3 regions of the Afipia massiliensis genome follow, and region 3 is predicted to be linked to each of the others. Evidence: predicted binding sites of a transcription regulator. Region 3 holds the regulator's gene; each other region holds the start of a gene.
What was found. Region 3 encodes LexA, which represses DNA repair genes until DNA is damaged. Its sites were predicted from a motif close to TGTTCNNNNTGTGTTCNG; they were not measured.
Positions count from the first base shown of each region.

Region 1: the regulator LexA is predicted to act here: its motif matches at 1,030-1,047, upstream of YH63_RS07595 (YifB family Mg chelatase-like AAA ATPase).
Region 2: the regulator LexA is predicted to act here: its motif matches at 765-782, upstream of YH63_RS02550 (PA0069 family radical SAM protein).

Region 1 covers NZ_LBIA02000001.1:1,605,480-1,607,749, forward strand. The annotation lists gene YH63_RS07595 (YifB family Mg chelatase-like AAA ATPase) at 1-982, opposite strand, end outside; gene YH63_RS07600 (DUF3800 domain-containing protein) at 1,313-2,179, shown strand.
Region 2 covers NZ_LBIA02000001.1:567,784-570,053, reverse strand. The annotation lists gene YH63_RS02555 (glycosyl transferase) at 1-563, opposite strand, end outside; gene YH63_RS02550 (PA0069 family radical SAM protein) at 804-1,964, shown strand; gene YH63_RS02545 (ribonuclease HII) at 2,037-2,270, shown strand, end outside.
Region 3 covers NZ_LBIA02000001.1:4,029,728-4,031,997, reverse strand. The annotation lists gene YH63_RS19410 (ComEC/Rec2 family competence protein) at 1-463, shown strand, start outside; gene lexA (transcriptional repressor LexA) at 615-1,322, opposite strand; gene YH63_RS19400 (molybdopterin molybdotransferase MoeA) at 1,517-2,270, opposite strand, start outside.

The DNA of each region.
Region 1 (2,270 bases), 2.4 Mb from region 3:
CGCGCGACACCGCGACTTCGCCGTTCTCCAGCGGTTGGCGCAGCGAATCCAGCACGCGCGCATCGAATTCGGGCAGCTCATCGAGGAACAGCACGCCGTGATGCGCCAGCGAAATCTCGCCGGGCTTGGCGCGCATGCCGCCGCCCGTCAGCGCGGCCATGCTGGCGGAGTGGTGCGGGGCGCGGAACGGACGCCGCGCTGTTAATGCACCGCCTTCGATTTCGCCCGCAACGGAGGCGATCATTGAAATCTCGAGCAGTTCGGAAGGCGACAGTGGCGGCAGGATCGAGGGCAGCCGCGCCGCCAGCATGGATTTGCCCGAACCCGGACTGCCGATCATCAGCAAATGGTGTCCGCCGGCAGCGGCAATCTCGAGCGCGCGCTTGGCGCTTTCCTGGCCCTTGATGTCGCGCAGGTCGAGCGCCGCAATCTGGCGTTCGGTGATCTTCGGTTCGGGCCGCGACAGAACCTGCGTGCCCTTGAAATGATTGGCGATCTGAATCAGCGATGCCGCGGCGACGATCTGAATCTCGGGGCTGGCCCATGCTGCTTCGGGACCACAGGCCGCGGGACAGATCAGTCCTTCGTCGCGTGCATTGGCGCCGATGGCTGCGGGAAGGACGCCGGCGACCGGCGCGATCGAACCATCGAGACCGAGTTCGCCCAGCACCGTAAAACCGTTCAGTGCATCGGGCGGGATTGCGCCGATGGCGGCCATCAGTCCGAGCGCGATGGGGAGATCGTAATGACTGCCTTCTTTGGGCAGGTCGGCGGGCGCGAGATTGACGGTGATTCGCCGGGCGGGCAGCGCCAAACCAGAGGCAATCAGGGCGGAGCGCACCCGCTCGCGTGCTTCGGAAACGGCTTTATCGGGCAGGCCGACGATGGAGAATGCGGGCAGTCCCGGCGCGACCTGAACCTGCACGTCCACCGCGCGGGCTTCGATGCCTTCAAACGCCACCGTGGATACGCGCTGAACCATTGCTCCCTCGCCCCCGCTGCAACCCTAGCAGGAACTTTTGCCAGCGCAAGAACATTTAGGGAACAGAGAATCACCAACGAATCTCCGGCAGCTGGGCGGAAGCACCATCATTACAGTTCTTGAAGGACTTTCTTGCAGCATTGGTGGATGCGCCTGTAGCGTCTGGGTCCAATCCCTGTAGTCAAATTGCACTTTGGGTTATTCGGCAAACCGCCCTCCGGTCCCCAGCCGGTAGGGCGAGTGTCGTAAGCACCGCTAGCCTGCGAGGGCGAAATCGCGTGCGCCCATTATTTTTAGAAACTTTGAGGTCACTCCATTGAGCCACAAACAATGAGCTTGGCGTTCGAAAAGCCGGACATTCGCTACGTTCTGTATGTAGATGAAGCTGGTGATCCCGGCTTGGCGAGAATCCAGCCAATGGATGCCAACGGCGCAAGTGAATGGCTGTCGATTGGAGCTGTACTCGTCAGACAAGAACGTGAACGAGATACTGTCTCCTGGGTTCAAGAAATACGGCAACTCATAAATGCAACGCAAAGACCCGATCTCCACTTCCGAGGCTTAAACGCAGCACGAAAAGCGCTGTTGTGCGATCATCTCGCTAAGCTCCCTCTTAGATGCTTCGCGTTGCTTTCTAATAAGAAGAACATGTTGCGCCATCAAAATGAGCGTGTTCAAGCGGCCCGACCGTTTAACCAAGAGTGGTTCTATAATTGGTGCATCAGGCTACTGCTGGAGCGCGTGACCGATTTCGTTGAGGCTGATGCGCTGAAGACTTATGGGAGCGCAAAGCATCTGCAAGTCGTGTTCAGCGAGCGAGGGGGTATGCGATACGGCCAAACGGCCGCGTACCATGATTTGCTCAAAGAGCAGGCGCGCTCTAACTCTACGTTGCTTAACAAGCGCACGATAAAATGGAAGGTGTTACATCCGGCGAGCAATAGGATTATAGCGCACGCGAAAAACGCCGGTGTGCAGCTAGCCGACGCCGTCGCGAGTTCGTTTTATCAGGGAGCGAATACGCTATCGGTTTCCACGTGGGACCCGGCCTTTGCGAAGATGTTGAAGCCCGTAATCCCGACCGAAAACGGTCGGCATGCTGACTATGGCGTCACACTTCTTCCAGTTTGGCACAAGGCGAAACTGACCTCAGACCAAGAACAGCTATTCAGATTCTATGGCTACCCGATCAAGTGAAGGCGGCGGGCCCCGGACTTGTTTGCGCTAGAGGCTTTCTAGGCTTCCATCCGTTGGGAAACCGTCCTGCCAGCTGCCTTGCAATCTAGTT
Region 2 (2,270 bases), 3.5 Mb from region 3:
ACGAAAATCCGTGTCCGCAGCACGGCTCGGCCGGTTCGGCCTAGTTTCGAGAGCAGTTTGGCTTCGGCGCGGCGCGCCGCAGGGGCATAGCCGCCGACCCGCTCGTAATGGTCGCGGGAAATCAGCAGACCCTGATCGGGCGACGGGCCGGAGATGAACCGCGCCAGCGATTTCACCCCGTCGCGCACCGTGGCGTCTTCATAGGGAGAGCGCGCGTAGCGGAAGACACCGGCGCGCTGGCGGCCGCTCAGGGAAACGCCCTGAATGAACTGGGTGGTTTCGTCGATCCATCCCGAATCCAGCACAGCACCGGGCAGCAGGAACAGCAGCCAGGGCGAGCGGCTTTGCTGGGCGCCCGCCGCGAGTGCGGCAGCGCGTGAGCCCTCGAACTTCAGGAAATGGCAGCCGGCAATATCGGCGACCCGCTCGATCGCCTCGGACGCAGCGCGATCCACCAGCACCACGTCCCGCACGAGGCCGGCCGCCGCACCGGGCACCAGGGCCGCGAGGGTGGCAACAACGGGTTGCTCGACGCCTTCAGTGGGGATGACAACGCTGATCATGAGTGGGTGAAATACGTGTCCGCCAAACGATTGATGCGAAACCGTTATCATCTTGTCACAGTCAGAACAGCCCGTCAGGTGCAGCTTTTTGCGGCATTCATTAACGGCTAGGCAGGCTCGGGAACCGTCGCTGGATGACCCGCCGGACTGATAGCGCACTTGCCGAGACCGGCCCAAATATTTGGGGACAGGCGCCCTTGAAGTTCTTGTTTTGTTCTCGTGCGATGCTATGTTCTCTCCATGAGCCATGCATCCCATGCCCTCAAGCACCCGCCGGTGACGCCCCCCTCTGATCCGGCGGGTGCTCCTTCTCCGTTTCCCGAGATCGAAGTCGCGATCGACCGCCAGCGGAGCAGGGGACGCGGAGCGCAATCCAACGCCAGCGGACGCTTCGAGGCCGAAGCGCGGGTCACCTTCGACGACGGCTGGCAGAGCCTCGAAGAGCTGCCGCCGTTCAAGACCACGGTTGCGGTCGATACCGCGCGCAAGGTCATCACCCGGAATGACTCGCCGGACATCGGATTCGACCGTTCGATCAATCCGTATCGCGGCTGCGAGCACGGCTGCGTCTATTGTTTCGCGCGTCCGACCCACGCCTATCTCGGACTGTCGCCGGGGCTCGATTTCGAATCCCGGTTGTTCGCCAAGCCGGACGCGCCGGAACTGCTGGAAAAGGAACTGGCCGCGCCGGGATACGAGCCGCGCATGATCGCGATCGGCACCAACACCGATCCCTATCAGCCGATCGAGCGCGAGCACAAAATCATGCGCGGCATTCTCGAAGTGCTGGAGCGCGCCTCGCATCCCGTCGGCATCGTCACCAAGTCGGCCCTGGTGACGCGCGACATCGACATCCTCGCGCGGATGGCGAAGCGCAATCTCGCCAAGGTCGCGATTTCGGTGACGACGCTGGACCCGAAACTCGCGCGCACCATGGAGCCGCGCGCCGCGACGCCGCCGAAACGACTGGAGGCGCTGCGCCAACTGGCTGACGCCGGAATTCCGACGACAGTGATGGTCGCGCCTGTGATCCCCGCGCTGAACGATTCCGAGATCGAGCGCATTCTCGATGCCGCCGCCCATGCCGGCGTCAAGGAAGCGAGCTACGTGCTGTTGCGGCTGCCGCTCGAAGTGCGCGATCTGTTCCGCGAATGGCTGATGGCGAATTACCCGGACAGGTATCGCCACGTCTTCACGCTGATCCGCGATATGCGCGATGGTCGCGATTACGACTCGCAGTGGGGCACGCGGATGAAAGGCACCGGGCCGATGGCCTGGATGATCGGGCGGCGGTTCGAGATCGCCTGCGAGAAGCTCGGCCTCAACAAGCGGCGGTCGAAACTGACGACAGCCCACTTCGCGCGGCCCAAGCGTGCCAACGAGCAACTGGATCTGTTTTAGCCGCCGCTGAATAGCGGGCACGGCTGAAAATTCCGGCTTGCGGGATGGTTGCTGCGCCCGCAGCATCGCCGCATGATTCGGAAGTCCCCAGCGGTTCCAAAAGAGGCGAAAAAAGCGAAACGAAGCGGCGTGATCGCCGTCGCGGCGCCGAGCTTTCGCCGTGAGCGTGCATTGCTGAAGCGCGGCGTCTGGCCGGTTGCAGGTTGCGACGAGGCGGGGCGTGGGCCGCTGGCCGGTCCGGTGGTTGCTGCTGCCGTGATCCTCGATCCGAAAAAAGTTCCGAAGGGCATCGACGATTCCAAGCGG
Region 3 (2,270 bases):
GATGCGCACCGGAAAGGACGCGTTCCTGTCGCGCGAATGGCTCGCGGCCGATGCCGACATGCGCAAGGCAATCGATGCGTCGCTGACCGACGGTGTCTCGTGCGACACGTCCGGATGCGTGGTGCAGGCGGCGGATGGTTCGACCATTGCGCTGACACTGAAGCCTGACGCATTCGCGGACGATTGCGCGCGGGCCGCGGTCATCGTGACGCTTCGGCAACCGCCCACCGACTGCGCGGCCATGGTGCTGGATCAGGAGATGCTGCGCAGGCGAGGGACGCTGGCCTTGCGCAAAACAGCGGACGGCTACGCGATCACGGCTAACCGGCCGCGCGGCGTGGATCGGCCCTGGTCACCGGCAAATGTTGAAGACGAGTCTGACGTCTCTGCTGTCCGGCTAAACCGTCCGGTCCAGCCGGTCGACGCCACGCCGACGGAAAGTGATCTCCAGCCTGATGATTGATCGCGCTGTCATTCCGGACAGGCTGCGCAGCGGGTTGATCCGGAATCCAGCAGGGTTCGGTGGAAGCAGTTTCTGGATTCCGGGTTCGCTCGCAAGCGCTCGCGCCCCGGAATGGCGCCGGACCATTTTTTCAGTTCGTGCCAAACCGAACTCAATACTTCCGAACGAGCCCGATCAGCTTGCCCTGAATGCGCACGCGATTGGGCGGAAGGATACGGACCTCGTAAGCCGCGTTGGCAGGCTCGAGCGCGATGGACGCACCGCGGCGCCGGAAGCGCTTCAAGGTGGCTTCTTCCTCATCGATCAGCGCCACCACGATGTCGCCGGTGTCGGCGCTCTCGTTGCGCTGGATCAGCACGGTATCGCCGTCGAGAATACCAGCTTCCATCATGGAATCGCCGCGCACTTCGAGGGCGTAGTGTTCGCCGGACCCGAGCATGTCGGGCGGCACGCTGATGGTGTGGCTGCGGGTCTGCAGCGCCTCGATCGGTGTACCTGCCGCGATCCGGCCCATGACCGGTACGGAAACGGGGTAGCTCACATCCTCGTCGGGACCGGCGGAGGTGTTCGCGCGAACCTTTCCGAGGTTGCCTTCGATGACGCTCGGGGTGAAGCCGCGGCGTGCGCCGCCCGGATTGGCGCCGAGTTCGGGAAGCTTGATGACCTCGATGGCGCGGGCCCGGTTGGCGAGCCTGCGGATGAAGCCGCGTTCTTCAAGGGCGGTAATGAGCCGGTGGATGCCGGACTTGGAACGCAGGTCCAGCGCGTCCTTCATTTCGTCGAAGGAGGGCGGAACACCAGCTTCCTTGAGCCGCTCGTTGATGAAGCGCAGAAGCTCGTATTGTTTGCGTGTCAGCATCTGAATTGGTCCCCGATCCCTAGAATCTCGAGTTTTGAGCCGATGCCGCGCCTCTTTAGATCCCACTGAAAGAAGTACGGGAAGGACACTTAAGGGGTGCGAGTCACTCGAAACAAATCATGAACGAACACTATATGTTCCATATGTGTTCCGCAACCCCTTAATTTCTCGTGAACGGCGGGAGGGTTTAGGGATCAGCCGGGAAGCCGGAGGATCGTGCAGGGCGAGCCAGCCGGGGCGGCTGGCGCATGGGGGGCGCGGACGATCAGCGCATCGGACGCGGCCAGATTGGCTACAAGCGAGCTGTCCTGCGCGCCCACGGAGGTTGCGACAGGCAAGCCGTCGCTGCCGGGCGTGAGCCGCGCCCGTAGATAATCCTGCCGCTTGTCGTTGGCAGGCAATTCGCGCCCAAGCACGGCGCGTTCAAGCAGATGATCGACGCTCGTCCGCCCCGAGAGCGCGCGGATCAGCGGCACCAGAAACAGGAAGGCGCAGACATAGGACGACACCGGATTTCCAGGCAGCCCGAGCACGCGCATCGTGTCGAGCCGCCCGTGCATCATCGGTTTGCCGGGGCGCAGCGCGATCTTCCAGAAGGCCATGTCGAAGCCTTCGGCTTTCAGCGCAGCCTGAACGAGATCGTGATCGCCGACCGACGCGCCGCCGGTGGTGACGAGAACGTCCGCGCCGAGGTCGCGTGCGCGGCTGATTCCGTTCGCGGTGGATTCAAGCGTGTCGCACGCGATGCCGAGATCGATGACCTCCGCGCTTTCGCTTCGCACCAGTGCGCTGAGAGAAAACAGATTGCTGTAGACGATCTGGCCGGGGCCGGGCGTCGTGCCCGGCGCGACCAGCTCGTCGCCGGTGGCGAGGATCGCGACCTTCGGGCGGCGGTGCACCGGCAACTGCGGATGGTTCATGCTTGCGGCTAACGCCAGGGCGCGATCA